4 regions of the Brevibacillus sp. HD3.3A genome follow, and region 3 is predicted to be linked to each of the others. Evidence: a T-box and tRNA genes for the amino acid it is inferred to sense, from the RefSeq annotation. Region 3 holds a T-box; the other regions hold tRNA genes.
What was found. A T-box is a leader RNA that pairs with one kind of tRNA and senses whether it is charged. The one in region 3 lies ahead of leuS (leucine--tRNA ligase), so its partner is inferred to be a tRNA-Leu.
Positions count from the first base shown of each region.

Region 1: it has a tRNA-Leu gene. The T-box ahead of leuS (leucine--tRNA ligase) is inferred to sense a tRNA for this amino acid. The anticodon was not compared.
Region 2: it has a tRNA-Leu gene. The T-box ahead of leuS (leucine--tRNA ligase) is inferred to sense a tRNA for this amino acid. The anticodon was not compared.
Region 4: it has a tRNA-Leu gene. The T-box ahead of leuS (leucine--tRNA ligase) is inferred to sense a tRNA for this amino acid. The anticodon was not compared.

Region 1 covers NZ_CP085874.1:3,435,530-3,440,265, forward strand. Annotated here, with positions in the region: tRNA gene HP435_RS15630 (tRNA-Gly) at 571-644, opposite strand; gene HP435_RS15635 (hypothetical protein) at 776-1,162, opposite strand; tRNA gene HP435_RS15640 (tRNA-Leu) at 1,422-1,503, opposite strand; tRNA gene HP435_RS15645 (tRNA-Tyr) at 1,553-1,637, opposite strand; gene HP435_RS15650 (hypothetical protein) at 1,743-2,054, opposite strand; gene HP435_RS15655 (thioredoxin family protein) at 2,123-2,689, opposite strand; gene HP435_RS15660 (YycC family protein) at 2,764-2,934, opposite strand; gene HP435_RS15665 (hypothetical protein) at 3,094-3,297, opposite strand; gene HP435_RS15670 (TlpA family protein disulfide reductase) at 3,469-4,002, opposite strand; gene HP435_RS15675 (cytochrome c biogenesis CcdA family protein) at 4,027-4,736, opposite strand, start outside.
Region 2 covers NZ_CP085874.1:2,702,694-2,707,429, reverse strand. Annotated here, with positions in the region: gene HP435_RS13400 (imm11 family protein) at 191-661, opposite strand; tRNA gene HP435_RS13395 (tRNA-Leu) at 907-990, opposite strand; tRNA gene HP435_RS13390 (tRNA-Thr) at 1,002-1,077, opposite strand; tRNA gene HP435_RS13385 (tRNA-Asp) at 1,120-1,196, opposite strand; gene HP435_RS13380 (C40 family peptidase) at 1,382-2,290, shown strand; gene HP435_RS13375 (hypothetical protein) at 2,354-2,596, opposite strand; gene HP435_RS13370 (M3 family oligoendopeptidase) at 2,695-4,476, opposite strand; gene HP435_RS13365 (M20 family metallopeptidase) at 4,605-4,736, opposite strand, start outside.
Region 3 covers NZ_CP085874.1:2,108,526-2,113,261, forward strand. Annotated here, with positions in the region: gene yqeK (bis(5'-nucleosyl)-tetraphosphatase (symmetrical) YqeK) at 1-470, shown strand, start outside; gene rsfS (ribosome silencing factor) at 470-826, shown strand; gene HP435_RS10345 (class I SAM-dependent DNA methyltransferase) at 832-1,569, shown strand; T-box leader at 1,621-1,862, shown strand; gene leuS (leucine--tRNA ligase) at 1,992-4,409, shown strand; gene comER (late competence protein ComER) at 4,698-4,736, opposite strand, start outside.
Region 4 covers NZ_CP085874.1:4,034,962-4,039,697, reverse strand. Annotated here, with positions in the region: gene HP435_RS18700 (hypothetical protein) at 1-459, shown strand, start outside; gene thiM (hydroxyethylthiazole kinase) at 449-1,261, shown strand; gene HP435_RS18690 (phospholipase A2 family protein) at 1,782-2,066, opposite strand; tRNA gene HP435_RS18685 (tRNA-Ser) at 2,231-2,323, shown strand; tRNA gene HP435_RS18680 (tRNA-Glu) at 2,328-2,401, shown strand; tRNA gene HP435_RS18675 (tRNA-Val) at 2,452-2,527, shown strand; tRNA gene HP435_RS18670 (tRNA-Leu) at 2,537-2,620, shown strand; gene HP435_RS18665 (FecCD family ABC transporter permease) at 2,787-3,791, opposite strand; gene HP435_RS18660 (FecCD family ABC transporter permease) at 3,788-4,736, opposite strand, start outside.

The sequences.
Region 1 (4,736 bases), 1.3 Mb from region 3:
ACTGTTCATCCGGACAGACCCGTCATGATCAGCAGACAAGTGAGCAGATGAAAGTCGCTTGTTACTGTTTACAAAAAGTCATGCGGTGTCCCAATGTGTATCGGATAAACTCCATCATTGCAGCGGCCTGCGCTGTTGATGGACACTCTCTCCGCTAAAGATCCCCTAATATTTTCTTCCGGGAGAATGAAATGCCCTTTACTATACCACCCCAATAGCTGCATGGAGGAACTTTCTTAAAAGAAACAGATTTTAAACACCTTCGCCTATACGATTTGCAACACACAGCTACCACTCTGTAAATCTCTGTTAATGAAAGCAGGTTTTGATTTCAAAGTGCTCCGGGAACGACTTAATTATAAAAAAATTACAGACATATATGCGCACCTATAAAAACTCTTAACCTGAAAGCTGCCTTGAATTTGGACAAACTGGATCCAAGAAAAACATTCAGTAAATCTGCCCCCAGACCATCCCCAAGACATGTTGCCTTTTCCCCTCATCCCAATGCCCACACAAACACAAAAAGAAAAAAACTTGATCTCTCAAAGTTTTCACGCACTACCTCTATGGAGCGGGTGATGGGAATCGAACCCACGCTACTAGCTTGGGAAGCTAGAGTTCTACCATTGAACTACACCCGCAAGTTCACTTTTCTCCATCAAGCCACACATCCTGCAGCAACAAGCGCAACAATGAGAAAAGTTACTCACTTCAAATATTTAACAATAATAAGTATACCGCCTCCCCATCCTTTTGTCCACCCCTGCCCCGCTCACGAATGCGGGCGGTTGGAAATCAATGCGCCTGCGATTAAAAACACCACCAGAAAGGCTCCCGCCATCCGCAGAGTGTAAATATAAGGAAGGACAACATCGCCAATGTCTGCGACCAAAAAAGGGGCGAAATATTGGATGCACGCCCATGAAGAAACGAGAAAAACGAGCGAACCAGAAAACGAAATTTTCACAAACCGCGATATTTCCGTCGAGCGATCATCCACCCTTGTCATATAGGCATAAAACGCATAGAGTGGCAGCACCAAAGCTAATCCCGTCGCCGCCCAGGAAAGATAGCCGAACACAAACCTCGCGATCAGATACGATATGACTAAAAAGATACCACCAAGAACAGCTCCCACAATGTACTCCCACTTATTCATGCGGCCCTCTCTTCCCTTGCCAGCAACTCAAAAGTAAACGATTACTATTGTACCAAATCTCCCCATAATCTGGCGAAATTTTCGAAGTTCATGTGGGATTCCTATAGTTTCTTGTGGTTTCACGAGGTTCTTGTGACGTTTTGGAGCAATTTCTTGAGCGTTTATTGCGCCATGCATTATGCACTTAAATTTCTGACCGCCGCCACAAGCAAACAAAAAAACTCTCGGAATAAACATTCCAAGAGTCGTCTTTCAGATATGGTGCCGGTGAAGGGACTTGAACCCCCACGGTTTCCCTCACGATTTTGAGTCGCGCGCGTCTGCCATTCCGCCACACCGGCATGTAGAAAACTGTATTTACATACTAGCACATTTCTGCTAGAAAATCAATGGTGGGGAGAGACGGATTCGAACCGCCGAACCCGGAGGGAGCAGATTTACAGTCTGCCGTGTTTAGCCACTTCACTATCTCCCCAGCTGAATAACGTGCGCCTCTTCCTTACCGCTTGCGCTTGTCCGAGACGACGTTATTTACTCTATCATGGACCGCAAGTTTCGTCAATAGGTTTTTCTCATTTTCTTACGGGCTTACGACATGCTTTAAAATATCTTGTGCCCATTGTTGAAAAACAGCAAGCGCCTGCTCCACCTCCCCAAGCCAAAGTTGCTCCTCACAGGAGTAGTCCGGAAAGTCCAGGATGCGGTTTTTGCGAATCATGACGTGGTCTGCCTCGCATTTGATCTCCAAAAAATAAGGCACAGACTCATCTACACCAAAGCGATTTTCCAAAAATTCATAGGTGCGCACCCACTCTAAAATCCGCACTTCGGAAGGCTCCAGACGCAAAACTTGCTCCAGGGACATGATCGTTTCGTTTCCGTAATAATGCATCCAATCTCAGCCTCTCTGCATGAAAATAGGCGGAGCCGAGACTCCGCCCTGTATGTTGTTCGCGTTTGTTAAATCGAGGAGAGCAGCTCTCTCAGTTCTTTGACAATGACTTGCTGGTAGCCCGTGCCTTCTCCGTACTGTTTGAGCATTTCTGCGCGAGCGACCTTGATGTTTTCTTCGTAGTCAGGGGCGTTGCGATCTGGGTTTTGCTGTTTGAACGCTGTCATGATTGCCTGTACGTGGCTAGGTCTCGGGCCCCATTTTGCCAGCACGTGTCCGCCTGTATCTGCGAAAATGACGACTGGAATGGCGCGACCGCCCATCGTGAGAAACTCATCCATCAGGTCGAGGTGGTCTTCCATGACCAAAATTTCAACAGGCATCTCTGTTTCTTTTAAAGCGTGGAGAACGACCGGCAAGTTTCTGACCACATCTCCGCACCATTCTGCTGCCAAAATCAAACATCTCAGATCATCCCGATGCTGCAACGAGGCAAAAAAGGCCTGGTCCTGTTCATCTGCCCAAGCAAACGCCTCTGACCAGTTTTGGAACGTATCCTGATTTTTGGTCATGCCTTCGATGAAAGCTTGCGGTTTCAACCCTGTGCGAAACTTGTGTGCGACATTTGCAGCCATTTGCTCTCCTCCAGTATATGTATGGACTTGTTCTTGTATCTTTTCCACGGCGGTTGCGAAAAGTCCTCTTCGCCTTACTCGGATGGGTCAGGTTCTTGCTTGTTTGTTTCCTGTTCCTGCTTGGCCAGTTCCATCATTTTTTGCAAAAGAATGTGTTGCGGCATATGCATCAGCCGCTCCAGGGGAACGTTCAGGGCTTCTGCAAGCTTAACGGCGGTGTCCGGTGAGATTTGCAAGGGACGCATGAAAACAGCTCCTTTCTGTGCCAAATACGCTTTCTCCAGTATAATACATGGCGTCCTGTGCCGCCAGAGAGAGGCTTGCGCCCGAAAAGCACAAAGAGATAACCCCGCCGCTCCATCTGCTGGGATTATCTCCTGACCGTCGGGCGCCTCTGCCTCGCTCTACGCCTTTGGTTTGGTAAGAATACAGGGAACCCCGTTTCCGATCGCACCAGGCTGGGACATGCGCTCCAAATACGCCAAGCCACGCTCGCATTGCTGTTTGCACGCCAGGCATGTACTGGACGTCACGATTTTAAGATTCAACTGATTGGGATGCTGCCGACTGTTTTTCTTCTTTACTTTCTTGCCTTTGCCCTTGGCCATTCGCTCCCCTCCCTTTGCCCTGGTGCTCTAGTCTATGAAGGAGAACAACCCCGCTCTTTAGGCAAACATACAAAACGGAATGACCCTGTGCAAAATAGGCAGGCACTCCCAAGCGCGCCCAGCAAAAGAAAACCGCAGGCAAATTGTCGCCCGCGGTTCGGTTTCCACTCTTTATTTTTTGCCGTTCAAAAGCTGGCGAAGTTCCAGCTCCAATGTGCCTGCGTCGATCATCCCGATAATCTTTTTGCGGACGATTCCTTCTGTGTCAATCAGGTAGGTCGTGGGAAATGCCTGGACGAGATAGCGGTTCGACACGGAGCCACTGACATCCATCGGGATGGGAAAAGTCAGCTTGTAGGACTGCACAAACGCTTGCGCTGCCTCAGGGCTGTCATTGCTCGTGACATTCACCCCGTACATGTCGATCTGCCCGCCGTACTTCTCGTACATTTTTTGCAGGTCAGGCGCTTCCATCCGGCACGGCCCGCACCAAGATGCCCAAAAGTTGAGAACGACAGGCTTGCTTCGCTTGCCCTCTACTTTGTACGTCTGGTTGTCCAGCCCGGTCAAAGTAAAGGACGGCGCCATAAAGCCTACTTCCGGTTTTTGTACGTTGGCTACGACTGGCGCTGACTCCTGGGGCTTTTCCCACACAGCTGCTCCAACTCCCGCAACAATCAGCACAACCAGCAACAGCTTTTTCATTTCGTCACCTCTGCATGACCTGATCTAAAATCCGGTAAAGCCTCCGAACAATTGAATGAGCACGCGAGTAATGTCCGTCAATTTGTCGGTGTACAAGAGCACGCCGAACAAAATCATGACGCCCCCGCCGACTTTCATGAATTGATCCGAATATTTGACGATCGCTTTCACTTTACTGATGAAGAATGTCATGACGAAAAACGGAATGGCAAAGCCGAGTGTATAGGCCAATGTGTACGTCAACGCCCGGGACGGATCGGTTACCCCAAGCACGATAATGCCGGAGAGGATTGGTCCCACACAAGGCGTCCATCCAGCAGCATAGGTCATTCCCACCAGTATGGACCCAGTATACCCCAAAGGTCTTGATTTTAAATCGACCTTGAAAGAGCGCATCATCCAGTCCATTTTAAACACTTGCAGCATGATCAGCCCGATAACGACCAACAAAATGCCGCCAAGCTGCCGGATGAGATCCTTTTGATTGACGAACAGGCTGCCGATCCAAGAGGTAGAAAGCCCCAAGGCAATAAAAATGATCGAAAAACCAATAATGAAAAAAAGCGTATGTAATAACGCCTGCTTTTGAAAAACCGCTCTTCCCTTCTTCACTTCATCCACGGTAACCCCTGTTATGTAGGACAAAAAGGACGGATAAAGCGGCAGACAGCACGGCGAAATAAACGAGAGAAAACCCGCTGCAAACGCCAAAAACACCGTAAGATTCCCAGTCA
Region 2 (4,736 bases), 590 kb from region 3:
AGCATACAGGTCATGAGCGGTCACATCCACTTTCCTAAAAACGCCGAGACGTTTTTCACAGAAAAAATCCCGTAGTCACCTGTTGGTAACGTACGACATTGACCTCATACCAAGCAACGTCGAGCTGTCCGTCTCAGAAATTAACCTGCGGGATGAAGAAACGTCTGTAACGCATGCGGATGACCCGGTTTTATTGGATGACAAGCTCTTCCAGGTGCACCTTCAAGCGCTCGTTTAACATCGACTTGGCAAGCGTCTCCGACACGATCGGGTCAACCAGAACAACGTTCTTGAGAAAAAAGAAATCGGCGTCTGCCGCGCACTTCTCATCAATAACTACGGACCGGACTCCCTTGACTAAGAAGCTATCGGGATGCTCGCCCTGCGCCAGCCGCTCCAGAGCCAGAGCCTTGCCCGCGTATTCCGACTGCTGATAGTCAAAGCAGGACAAGCGTTGCTCTGCATGAACGAGAAAATATGTTTTCTCGGTATTCTTGCCATTGGAGTAGCGCGTATCTGCTTGTATGATCTGTACGTCACATTTATGAAGCTTCAAGAGCGCAGCCAATTCAGCCGATGCAAAAAAAGCCCCTGAGGTCGTTACTGCATGCTCCGACTTGGTAGTATGTTTCAAGCGGAGGGTCAAATACGACATCGCCATCGATGTAGCCGCCGTCCGGATAGGTATGTCCGAGCAGAAAATATTTCATCCCTTCCCCCCCTCATAGAATAAGCCAGCATGTCTATTTTAACTCTAATTGCTCATAGGTTCACCAGTATTCTCCAAAAGAGTACAGGCAGCAACGGAATCGCCGAGGAATCTAGCCGGAGCGGTGACGATAAATAAAAGACCCTTAAATTACGAAACTAAGCAATTTAAGGGTCTTTTATTATGTTCGCAGTTGATGCGGTCGAGAGGACTTGAACCTCCACGGTGTTGCCACCACTAGAACCTGAATCTAGCGCGTCTGCCAATTCCGCCACGACCGCATATGAAAATATGGTGCCGGCAATAGGACTTGAACCCACAACCCCCTGATTACAAGTCAGGTGCTCTACCAATTGAGCTATACCGGCATGTTTGCTGATTTGCTTTTCGCCATGCTTCTCGTAAAAGAATGGCGGAGCTGACGGGACTCGAACCCGCGACCTCCGGTGTGACAGACCGGCGTGAACTCCAACTTCACCACAGCTCCATGTGGTTTTTCCATTTTTTGCTCACTCTCGTGGGCACTCTTGTAATATAGCATGTTCCCTATCAATTATGCAATAGTTTTTGAAATCTTTTTTAAAACATCATTTTTTCATAGATTTACCATTGAAAATCCGCTAGAATTTTATCTAGATATGCAGAAAATAGTAGATTGGTGGAGACGATGATATGAAACTTACTTCGAAGCTACTCACCTCCCTCGCCCTCTTCACTCTGCTGCCTACTGCTGCCCACGCCGCCTCAGGAGTGTATGTGGTATCAGCAGGTGATACGTTGAGTAAAATCGCCCGCGAGCACCAGACTACCGTGAGCCAGCTCATGCAAGTCAACCAACTGCAAAGCGACCAGCTGTCGATTGGTCAGACGTTGTCTTTGCCTGATGGCAGTCTGTCGACAAGTGGTGACTCCGACGCTCCTCATGATGTCGTAACCGCGCCTTCCGACTTCGCGCAGGAAGAACCAGCAGAATTGACCGCTGGCGAAAAGGCTCGTGTGACGGTTGACGTTCTCAATGTTCGCAAAAAAGCGTCCACCGATGCAAAAGTATTAGGCAAGCTCAAATTTGGTGATGTAGTTGAGGTCGTCCAAACTGGCAGTGAATGGACAAAAATCGAATTTGAAGATGATGAAGCGTACGTCTTCACCTCTTACCTGAGTCCAAAACTCACTCCGGATGTTACTTTTTCTGGTGACGTTGATTCCGCCAGCCTGAAGCATCTGGAAACGATTTTTGAACCTTTGCTGAAAACTCCGTACGTGCTTGGCGGGACCACGCCGGACGGATTTGATTGCAGCGGCTTTACTTCTTACGTTTTTAACCGCCTTGGGGTTACACTTCCTCGCACATCCGAAGAACAATTTCGCGGCGGGACATCGATTCCGCTGGATCAAGCCCAACCGGGCGATCTGCTCTTCTATGATGCGCTTGGAAAAGGACGCGTTTCCCACGTAGCGATTTATTTAGGGAACGGAACGATCGTCCACGCAAACGGGGATGACGTTCGCTACGGAAAAGTGGAATACATGCACAAGCTGTATCCATTTTACGGCGTCAAGCGCTACATCGATCTGCAATAAGGAATCCACGCATACAGCCCACACCTGTCATCAGGTTGTGGGCTGTTCGCATGTTGGATCGGCTCAGTGAATTTCGGTGTTATGTCCTGCCTGGGGCGGCTGTTGGTTCGCCCCGATTTCGATCTTGCCCAGAGCTTGCTTCATTTTGTCGAGCTGAAGCTGGTAATCGCGCACCACTACGGTGAGAACGCTGACCGATTCCTTGAAATCCGGTTCGCTGCTGACCCTGTCGATGGCTCTATGTAGATGCAGCATTTTGTTCTCTGTTTCCCGTAGTAGGTCGAGTAACTGCAATCCGTTTACCACGTGATCACCTCATTTGTTTTTTCTTACTTTCTCCCTGTCAGCAAGTTGCTATGCGCACAAAAAAAGCCCGATGCTCAGATCGGGCTTTTTCCTGCAGGCTAGGCGCGCGCAGCCGCCAGCTCTACAAACGTATCGATATCTTTGGCAATCAGGGCGAGCGAGTTGCGCCAGAAGTCAACGGAGCGAACATCTACGTCCATAATCGCAGCGACGTCGGCGATGCTCATTTTTCCGGTCACGGACAACAGCTCGTCATATTGCTGCACAAACGCTTCACCGCGCTTCACATACTCGGCGTACAGCCCTTTGGCAAACAGCAGGCCAAATGCGTACGGGAAGTTGTAGAAGTTGAAATCGGCGCTGTAGTAGTGCGGTTTGCACACCCACATGTACGGATGCAGCACGGAAGAATCCAGCCCTGCTCCATATGCGTCTTTTTGCGCTTGCAGCATCAGTTCCTTCAACTCGCCAACCGACAGGGAGCCTTCGGAACGGCGGGCAAACACCGCGCTTTCAAACAAGTAACGGCTGTAAATATCGACGATGACCTGGCTTGCACCGGAGATGTCATTTTCCAAAATCGAAAAGGCTTCTTCCGGGGTTGCCTGAGCCAACGCCGCTTTGGCGATGATCGTCTCGCACAAAATCGACGCGGTTTCCGCGATCGGCATCGGGTAGTCGCTGTTGTAAAACGCTTCCTGCACCAGACATTCTCCGTGATAGCCGTGGCCCAGCTCGTGCGCCAATGTGCTCACGTCGTTGTAGCTGCCCGTGTAGTTTGCCATGATCCGGCTTTCCCCTACCATGTGCAAGTTGTAGCAAAATGCTCCGCCGCGCTTGCCTTCGCGAGTCTCAGCGTCAATCCACTGGTTGTCGAACGCGCGGGCAGCATAATTCGCCAGTTTTTCGCTAAAGCTACCAAAGTGCTTCACGATGAAATCACGCGCTTCCTGATACGTAAAGCGCATGTCCGCTTCGCCAACCGGAGCGAACAAATCGTAGAACGGCAGACCGTTCTCATGGCCGAGCAGCTTCGCTTTGGCCTGGAAGTATTTTGTAAAAGCTGGCAAGCTTTCCTTCATCGCGGTCAGCATCGCGTCGAGTGTCGCCTTGTCCATGCGCGAGTCGAGCAGCGTTTTTTCCAGAGGCGATTCATAGCCGCGCAGCTTCGCTACCGTAATGACTTCGCCCTTGATCCCATTCAGGCTCGCCGCAGACGATTCCTCGATCTTCTTGTAGGCTGCCAGTTCAGCCTCGTAAGCCGTTTTGCGCAGAGCGGCATCTTTTTCATGCGCCATGTTGCGAACGACAGGCAACGGCAATTGCTTCGCCTCTCCGTCGATGGTAATGTCGACCAAAAGCGTCGACGTCAGCATTTCTTGCAGCTTCGTCCAGGCATTGGAACCTGTGTTTTTCATTTTGGCCAAAATGATTTCTTCTTTTTCGCTGAGCATGTACTTGCTCTTCTCGGACAGTTCCGTCAGCATGTAGCGATGGGTTTCCAGCAGGTCGGACTGGCTGATCAGCTCGCTCAGATTGTCCAGTTGGCCGAGCCATTTCTGGAACAGGACGCCCGGCTCCACCAGTTCAACAGACTGATCCTGGATTTTCTCGATGAATTGCAGCGCTTTTTCATTTTTGGCGTCAACGCTCGCGGTCAGTTCGCCATAAGCGTACAAGCGATATTGCGTCTGCAAAATCGAAGTCATCTGCGCAATGTATGTCTCCATCTTTTGCACAGCGTCATCTGCCGTTTGCAGGCTCGCTTGCGCCCAGCTTTTTACCTCGTCCATCTCCCGGCAAAGTTTCTCCCAGTCTTGCTTGCACTCCGGCGAATCAAACGATGTGTACAACACATCCAAATTCCAGCGCATATTCATAGGCCCGGCCTCCTCTTGCGTATGTATCAGTCTCTATTGTAAAAAAATTTGGATAGATTAAGCAAGTTTTTATCAAATTGCAACGCGAAAAAGACTTTGCCACACGCTTTGGCAAAGTCAGCTTTTTCTCACGCACGGACAGGCTGTGTCAAGAAGGTCAAGGCAGACAAGGCAAACAGCTGAGTCGATTCCACCAACTCATCAATGTCCACGTACTCATCGGCATGATGCGGAATGTGGCGATCGCCCGCTCCGGTCGT
Region 3 (4,736 bases):
GGGCTGACCCGGACAAAGCGGAGCTTGCAGGGCTGTTGCACGACTACTGCAAATGCTGGCCCGTGGAGAAAATGTTCGAAATTCTCGTTCGCCACGATATGCCGACAGAGCTTCTGGAAGGGGAAAAAGAGCTGTGGCACGCTTTTGCCGGGGCGATCGTCATCCAGACGGATCTCGGTGTGACAGATACGGATATTTTGCAAGCCGTTCGCTACCACACGACGGGGCGAGCGGGGATGTCCCTGTTAGAAAAAGTCGTTTGTGTGGCAGACTATATAGAACCGAACCGCATTTTTCCTGGTGTCGACGAGATTCGCGCGCTGGCTGAAAAGAATTTGGATCAAGCCTTGGCACTAGCTTTGGGCGGCACCATTCAGTTTTTGATAGAAAAGCAGAAAACGGTTTATCCGTTGACGCTGATTGCCTATAACGATTTGGTATCCCGCAAAGGGAGAGAAGGAGGGTTTTGATGGTTAAAACAGTAGAAGAGTTGGCTCGCTTGGTAGTGAAGGCAGCCGATGACAAAAAGGCAGAAAATCTCAAGGTGCTGGACATCAGCAAGCTGTCCGTCATTGCAGATTACTTCATGATTTGCCACGGAAACAACGAGCGCCAAGTACAGGCAATCGTGCGCGAGATTCGCGACCAGGCCCATAAAAACGGCTATGATGTTCGCGGGATTGAAGGGGCAGACGAAGGTCGCTGGGTGCTGGTTGACCTGGGAGATATCGTCATTCACGTCTTCCACCGGGAAGATCGCGAGTTTTACAACCTGGAGCGCCTGTGGAAGGATGCAGAAGAGGTTTCCTTCGCTGTGCAAGGGTAATAAAGATGGCCTACGCACACATGGCCGCCGTCTACGATGCGTTGATGGCAGACACCCCCTACGATCAGTGGCTCGACTGGATTGAGCGTAGCTGGCAAAAAGGCAGCGCACCCAAGCGGATTATCGATCTCGGCTGCGGGACAGGGACGATCGCCATTCCGCTGGCGAAGCGGGGCTATCGTGTCACAGGTGTCGACCTCTCAGCCGAAATGCTGGCGATTGCCTACGATAAAATGCGTCAGGAGCAAGTAGAGGTAGCGTGGGTGGAACAAGATATGCGCGAGCTTTCCTTGCCGGAAGCCGATGCGGTCATTTCCTTGTGCGACTCTCTCAGCTACCTGACGGAAGAGGCGGACGTGCAGGAGACGTTCCGACGCGTGTTCGCTCATCTTGCTCCAGGGGGAAGCTTCTTGTTTGATGTGCACAGTCCGTACAAGATGCTGCACGTTTTCGGAGACGAGACGTTCACCTACGTCGACGACGAGGTTTCGTACATTTGGCAATGTTTCTGCGACCCGCTTCGCCTGGAAGTAGAGCATCAGCTGACCTTTTTCATCCGCCAGCCAAACGGCTTGTACGAGCGGATGGAGGAGGAGCACTGGCAAAGAGCTTACCAGCCTGTGCAACTGATGCGCTGGCTCGCGGAGGCCGGGTTCACGGACATCGTCATTACGGCAGACTATTCGGACTTGCCACCGCAGGAAGCGAGCGAGCGCCTGTTTTTTTCCGCACGCAAGCCATAAAGTTTGACATGGTTGGTTCCAATTGACTATAATGGCGTTATAACTGCAAATTTCGACGCGTTTAAGAGGAATAGTAGGAATATGCCCCGCGAGCATACAGAGAGTTGACGGCAGGTGCAAGTCAACCCGGGATCGTCCGAACTCGCCTCTCAGCACTCGCCTTGAAGGCCATTTTTGGATGGTTGTGTAAGGGTGGGCGGCTCATCCCCGTTACGGATTTAAGTGGGTGGATGCTTTGCATTCGCCAATGTGGGTGGTACCGCGGGAGTATAAACAAACCTCTCGTCCCTTTCGTTCAAGCGATTGGGGCGTGAGGTTTTCTTTATATGGCCGAAAGGCAGTTTGGATCATGATGTTGGCAACAGCTTGGCATAGCCAAGTTTTCTACTTTTTTACCTATTTCAAGATGGGAGTGCTCTACCATGGTTTTCAGTCATCGTGAAGTCGAAAAAAAATGGCAACAATACTGGGAGCAAAACAAAACCTTTAAAACATCAGAAGACCCAGGCAAGCAAAAGTTTTACGCTCTCGATATGTTCCCGTACCCTTCCGGTGCAGGGCTGCACGTCGGACACCCGGAAGGCTATACGGCTACCGATATTTTGTCCCGCATGAAGCGGATGCAAGGCTACAACGTGCTTCACCCAATGGGGTGGGATGCGTTTGGTCTGCCTGCTGAGCAATACGCGCTCGACACAGGCAATGACCCTGCGGAGTTCACGGAAAAAAATATCAACACGTTCCGCCGCCAAATCAAGTCTTTGGGCTTCTCCTACGATTGGGACAGAGAGATCAACACGACTGACCCGCACTACTACAAATGGACCCAGTGGATTTTCACGAAGCTGTATGAGCACGGCTTGGCGTACATTGACGAAGTAGCTGTAAACTGGTGCCCTGCACTGGGAACGGTGCTGGCAAACGAAGAAGTCATCGATGGCAAGAGCGAGCGCGGCGGACATCCAGTCGAGCGCCGTCCAATGAAGCAATGGGTGCTGAAAATTACGGCCTATGCGGAAAGACTGCTGCAAGACCTGGAAGAGCTGGATTGGCCGGAGAGCATCAAGGAAATGCAGCGCAACTGGATTGGCCGCTCCGAAGGGGCAGAAGTTACTTTTGCCGTCGACGGACACGATCAAAGCTTTACCGTCTTCACGACGCGCCCGGACACGCTCTACGGCGCTACTTACGCGGTACTCGCTCCAGAACACAAACTGGTTGAGCAGATTACCAGCCCAGAGCAAAAAGCAGCCGTAGAAGCTTATTTGGAGCAAGCCAAACACAAAAGCGATCTGGAACGTACAGACCTGGCAAAAGAAAAGACAGGGGTATTCACCGGGGCATACGCTATCAATCCGGTAAACGGCGAGCGCCTGCCGATCTGGATCGCAGACTACGTGCTGATCAGCTATGGAACCGGCTCGATCATGGCGGTACCTGCACACGACGAGCGCGACTATGAATTTGCAAAAACATTCGACCTGCCGATCAAAGCAGTAATCGCGGGCGGAGACATTTCCAAAGAAGCATACACAGGCGACGGAGAGCATATCAATTCCGGCATGCTCGACGGTCTGAACAAAGAGCAGGCGATCAACAAAATGATCGAATGGCTGGAAGCCGAAGGCAAAGGAAATCGCAAAGTGACCTACCGTCTGCGCGACTGGCTGTTCAGCCGTCAACGCTACTGGGGTGAGCCGATTCCGATTTTGCACCTCGAAGATGGCACGATGAAAGCTGTTCCAGCATCCGAACTGCCGATCATGCTGCCAAAAACAAAAGAAATCAAGCCATCCGGCACGGGCGAATCGCCGCTTGCCAACATTACCGACTGGCTGAACACCGTCGATCCGGAAACAGGCATGAAAGCGCGCCGCGAAACCAACACGATGCCGCAATGGGCGGGCAGCTGCTGGTACTTCCTGCGCTTTATCGATCCGCACAACGATCAAGCCATGGCTGATCCGGAAAAGCTGAAAGAATGGCTGCCAGTCGACATCTACATCGGTGGAGCAGAGCACGCGGTACTGCACTTGCTGTACTCCCGTTTCTGGCACAAATTCCTGTACGACATCGGCGTCGTACCTACCAAGGAGCCATTCCAAAAGCTGTTTAACCAAGGAATGATCCTCGGCGAAAACAACGAAAAAATGAGCAAATCCAAAGGCAACGTCGTCAACCCTGACGATATCGTACACAGCCACGGCGCCGATACGCTCCGCCTGTACGAGATGTTCATGGGGCCGCTGGATGCTTCCATCGCCTGGTCGACAAAAGGCCTCGATGGTGCGCGCCGCTTCCTGGACCGCGTATACCGCCTGTTCGTGCAAGACAACGGCCAGCTGAACGAGAAAATCGTCGATACGAAAAAAGCGACGAGCATGGAGCGCGTTTACCATCAAACCGTGAAAAAAGTAACCGAAGACTACGAGGGCCTGCGTTTCAACACAGGTATCTCCCAACTGATGGTATTCGTGAACGAAGCGTACAAAGCAGACGTTCTGCCGAAATCGTACATGGAAGACTTCGTAAAAATGTTGTCGCCAATCGCTCCGCACCTGGGTGAAGAACTGTGGGAGAAGCTCGGACACAAAGAAACGATCTCCTACGAAGCATGGCCAACTTACGATGAGTCGAAGCTGGTGGAGGACGAAGTGGAAATCGTCATCCAGATCAACGGCAAGAACAAAGAGAAGTTGCTGATCGCTTCCGATTCGACCAAGGAACAAATGGAAGAGCTGGCGCTTAACAACGACTTGATCAAAGAACTGATCGATGGCAAAACGATCGTCAAAATCATTGCCGTTCCTGGCAAACTGGTCAACATCGTCGTTCGCTAAGCGATTCGAGTGAACAACCATACAAGATTATTTGCTTGCTACTTCTGTCTTTAGCAATCACTGCTGGTTAGAAGAGGGAGCATGATAATCCAAACGGAAAAAAAGGAGTGGAGCCTGCATCGACAGGCGTCCCACTCCTTTTTGATTATCTGCGTGCGGGTCCGGCAAGCAAGCCTGTCACGCGGCGCCTGATCAAGCGTACTGTCACGCAGCCTATCACGCGCCTGGTCAAGCGTACCCGTCACGCGATCTTTTATCGACCTGTGCAACGATCAGCACATATGCAAGCTACTGCGGCTGCTCATTCAAGTAACGGTCAAGCAGTTC
Region 4 (4,736 bases), 1.9 Mb from region 3:
CGCGTCATCTCGGAAGATGTGGACGAATACGTCGATCAGTTGCATGGAGAATACAACACCTTCCTGGAAGAGACGAAGCATATTTTCCCGCATTCCAAAGATTGGGAGTTTCTTGATCGGTGGAAATCGCTCAAAGTCGAGGAATTGAAGGAAAAATGGGTAGAGGAAAACCGGATCGCGCATCCGGATGAACGTTTGAAGATTTGCGGTACGCTGGAGGACTTTGAAATTTTGCAGCAGCGGGCGGGGCGCATTTCTTTTTTGGCAAAGGTGCGGGACGATACGGACACGCTCTGGAAGGTGGTTGCCAGCTCGCCTGAATTGCCTGTCTTGCATCATTCCTATATCATCATAGGAGTAAGACAGGATCATCCGGAGCTGGGGAAAATCGTGGAAGTGTTCAAGATGGTTCCCCGCTCTGTAGATAGGAAAGAGAGGGAAGGCGAACGTGAAGCTTGAAGCGATCAGTGAACTGCTTGAAAAAGTACGGGAGCGCAATCCGCTTGTGCACAACATCACCAACGTTGTCGTGACCAACTTTACAGCCAATGGCTTGCTCGCGCTCGGAGCATCTCCCGTCATGGCTTATGCGAAGCAAGAAGTGGCGGACATGGCGAAAATCGCGGGATCACTCGTCCTGAACATGGGCACCTTGAGCGAGCGGGAAGTAAAGGCGATGCTGATTGCGGGCAAATCGGCCAATCAGCACCACGTTCCGGTCTTGTTCGATCCGGTAGGCGCAGGAGCAACCCCGTATCGAACCGAAACGGCACAAAAAATCGTGCGCGAGCTAGATATCGCCCTGGTTCGCGGAAATGCGGCGGAGATTGCCAACGTCATCGGGGAATCGTGGGAGATTAAAGGCGTGGACGCAGGCGAGGCAGGCGGAGATGTCGCTTCGCTCGCCAAAGCAGCTGCCGAGAAGCTGGAGACGGTAGTGGCGATCACGGGCAAGGTGGATGTCATTTCAGATGGCAGTACGGTGTACGCCATCGACAACGGCCATCCGATCTTGACCAAAGTGACGGGAACAGGCTGCCTGTTGACTTCCGTCATGGGGGCTTTTGCCGCTGTTGCCGAAAACACGTTGGCGGCTGGGGCTGCTGCGCTCGTCGCATACGGTGTGGCTGCGCAAAAAGCAGCGGAAAAATCGGCGGCAGACGGTCCGGGCAGCTTCCAGATTCAGTTTTTGGATGCGCTGTCCTCCGTATCGGCCGACGATATCCATCGGCTGGGCAAGATCGAACAGCATAAGCTGTAAGAACCGAAAGCAGACTCGTCGCTGTTCGGAAGCCGAGAAGCCGGATTTTGGCAGCAAGTTGCCTTGGGTGGGGCGGGAAGAGCAGCTTCTTCCCGTCTCACCGCTTGGGCATGTGCTTTGGGAATGAAAAAATCCCCTGTTTTCCAGGGGACGAAAATGATCGCGACTGTATGGCTATGATTAGGCTAGATAAGTTAGGGCGTAGCTGTAATTTCGCAGCGTATAGCATAAGAGCTTCTTTTGGTGCTCCGAGAGCGCTAGGAATACAAATTCTACTTGATCATTTTCAAACTTGCGGACGTAAAAGCAGGAAATCCCATGGCAGATCACTTCTCTTTTAAGCGACAGTGCAGCACGGGCGTCGGTGCATATGTGTACTTCCACGGCGTGTAACCTCCTTGGACATTCAATAGAGTACCAAAAAAAGCCAAGGAAAATCACGGGAAATATGGCGGAATTATGTCCAAGTAGTTACCGTTTTTTGTATAAAGAATGATAAGAATGACAATTCGTAAAAAGGCTACTTCATGTCGTCAGGAATACACTTCGATCGGGAAAAATAGGCGGAAATCATCGCAGCCATCCTGCCTTTTTCCGTGCTCATATCGATCTTGTCCTGCAAACAGCGCAGCAGCTCCTGATCGCAGCTGCACGAAAAGTAGCCGCGCTTCTGGTAGCAGTAGTCATGTTTTTTGCAGCAACGGTCGATATCGTCGATAGGGGCGCCTGGTCCAGAGCAGCCTGGCCCGCACCAATTTCCGTACAAACAAGGGATACGTCTTGCCCGCCGTCGTCTTCTGCCCACCTGTCATCACTCCGCAACATAGATGATTACTGGTAGCATATTGGCGGAGGGAGAAACTTGCTTTAGGCAATTCCCACAAATTTTAAAATATATCTTGTAATCGTTTGCTAGATATGATAGATTAATTCTTGCCTGAGCTGTACAGCTCGGCAAGTGATACAGATGGATGGATGTCCGAGCGGCCGAAGGAGCACGATTGGAAATCGTGTAGGCGGGGTCGACCCGTCTCGTGGGTTCAAATCCCACTCCATCCGCCATCTTGGCCCGTTGGTGAAGCGGTTTAACACAGCAGCCTTTCACGCTGTCATACAGGGGTTCGAATCCCCTACGGGTCACTTAGAAGCCCAACAACTGGTTGGGGCCCCGGCGAAAGTCGGGGTATTGTGGAGGCTTAGCTCAGCTGGGAGAGCATCTGCCTTACAAGCAGAGGGTCGGCGGTTCGATCCCGTCAGCCTCCACCATTTTCATACGCGGTCGTGGCGGAATTGGCAGACGCGCTAGATTCAGGTTCTAGTGGTGGCAACACCGTGGAGGTTCAAGTCCTCTCGACCGCATCGCTTTATCAATGAAAGGTTCTTGTTCTGCTGTTTCTGGCAGAACAGGAGCCTTTTTGCTATTTCCAAATCATGTACAAGCATTTGGCCATGCAAAACAAAAATCCCATCCATACAGAAAAAGGAGCCGGGGGACCAGCCTCCGACTCCTTTTCGCTTCTGCCGATCATGCCCCTGGCCGTTTGCGCCTGAACAGGAGGTACAGGAAAAACGGAGCGCCCACTCCGGCGGTAAATACGCCCGCAGGAATATCGAGCGGCAAGAACAGCATTCGTCCCGCCAGATCGGCAAGCAGCAGCACGATTGCGCCGATGAGCGCTGCCGTCGGGATGACGATTCCGTAGCGATTGCCGACGAGCTTTCTCGCCATATGCGGGGCAAGCAGGCCGATGAAGGAGATCGTTCCGGCGATGCCGACCGCTACCCCGGCGAGGGCGACGCTGAGCAGCATCGCGACCATTCGGCTCATCTGAAGTCTGCTGCCGAGACCGATCGCTGTTTCTTCGCCGAGCGCCTGAATGTCCAGCTCTTTCGCATACAAGAGCGACAGCGGGATCAAAGCGACGATCCACGGCCAGATGGCCTTGATATAGCTCCAGTTCGTCCCGTACAAGCTGCCCGTCATCCAGTTCAGCACCTGGGCTGCGAGATAGGCGGGGCCGCTCAGCAGCAAAAACATCGTCAAGGCGCTCATCGCCGTCGAGATGCCGATACCGATTAGCACGAGCCGGGACGGAGTGACTCCCTTTTTCCAGGCGAACGAGTAGTTGACCGAAGCAGCGGCGAATGCCCCTGCGATCGCGATGATCGGCACGTAATGAATACTGTAGCTGGTAAAGGCGGTCATAAAAGCGACCACTGCTACCGAAGCGCCGCCCGTAACGCCGAGCAGGTCCGGAGAAGCGAGCGGATTGCGGATCACTCCTTGCAGCAGGCTGCCGGAAACAGCCAATGCCGCGCCGATCAGGAGCGCCGCTACGATGCGTGGCAAACGAAACTGTGTAATAATCAGATCGCTTCCTTCGCCGTTCATGCCGACAAGCGACAGGACCACGTCCCGAATCGGAATGGATACACTGCCGAGCGACAGACAGAAGACGGCGAGGATCAAAGCCGCAACGGCAAGCGAGCTTACGATCGTCGCATTTTTCCATGTCGGACGTCTCTTCATGACTTCCTCCTTCTCGCCACGAAGATCAGGAACGGAACGCCGATCAGCGCCGTCGCCACGCCGACCGGGACTTCTTTCGGCATAAGGACGAAGCGCGCGGCGAGGTCAGCCGCTACCAGCAAAATCGCTCCGGTCAAGGCGCTGTAAGGAAGCAGCCAGCGGTGATCGCTGCCTACCGCGTATCGGCACAGATGCGGCACGATGAGTCCGACGAAGGCGATCGGTCCCGCCGCCGCTACGGAGCTGCCAGCCAGAAGGACGACTGCGAGCGCGGAGGCGGCCCGGATCAGTGTCAGCCGCTGACCGAGCGACTTGGCGTTGTCGTCGCCTAGCGCCAGCACATTGAGGGAGCCTGCGATCAGCATTGCGAGGAGCCAGCCGACGCACAAGTACGGCAGGACGAACAGCAGATGGCCCAGCTCTCGACCCGATACAGAGCCGATCATCCAGAGCAGCGCCGTTTCCAGCGAATGCTTGTGAATGAGCATAATCCCTGAGGTGACCGAGGACGCGAAGGCAGCAACAGCCGCCCCGGCCAGCGTCAGCTTGATCGGCTCGAAACCGCCGCCCCCCTGCATGCTCAGCGTATATACGAACAAGGAAGTTATCGCCGCTCCGCCGAGCGCGATCCAGATCATGCTGCTCATCGGCAGGGACGATCCGGTTAAGGCAAGTCCGATAACGATAAACAGAACGGCACCGGAATTGATCCCGAGCAGAGAAGGCGAGGCTATCGGGTTTTTCGTCAGCACCTGCATGATCGCTCCGGCAACGGCCAAGCTCGCTCCGACGGCGGCGGCGATCAGCGCCCGGGGAACACGCGTAGTCGTCACGATCAGATGCTCGTTGGAGCCGTCAAACTGTGTATAGGCGAGCCAGATGTCGCGAAGGCCGAATTGTTGCAGCCCGAACAGGACGCTGGCCAGCATCCCGAGCAGAAGGATC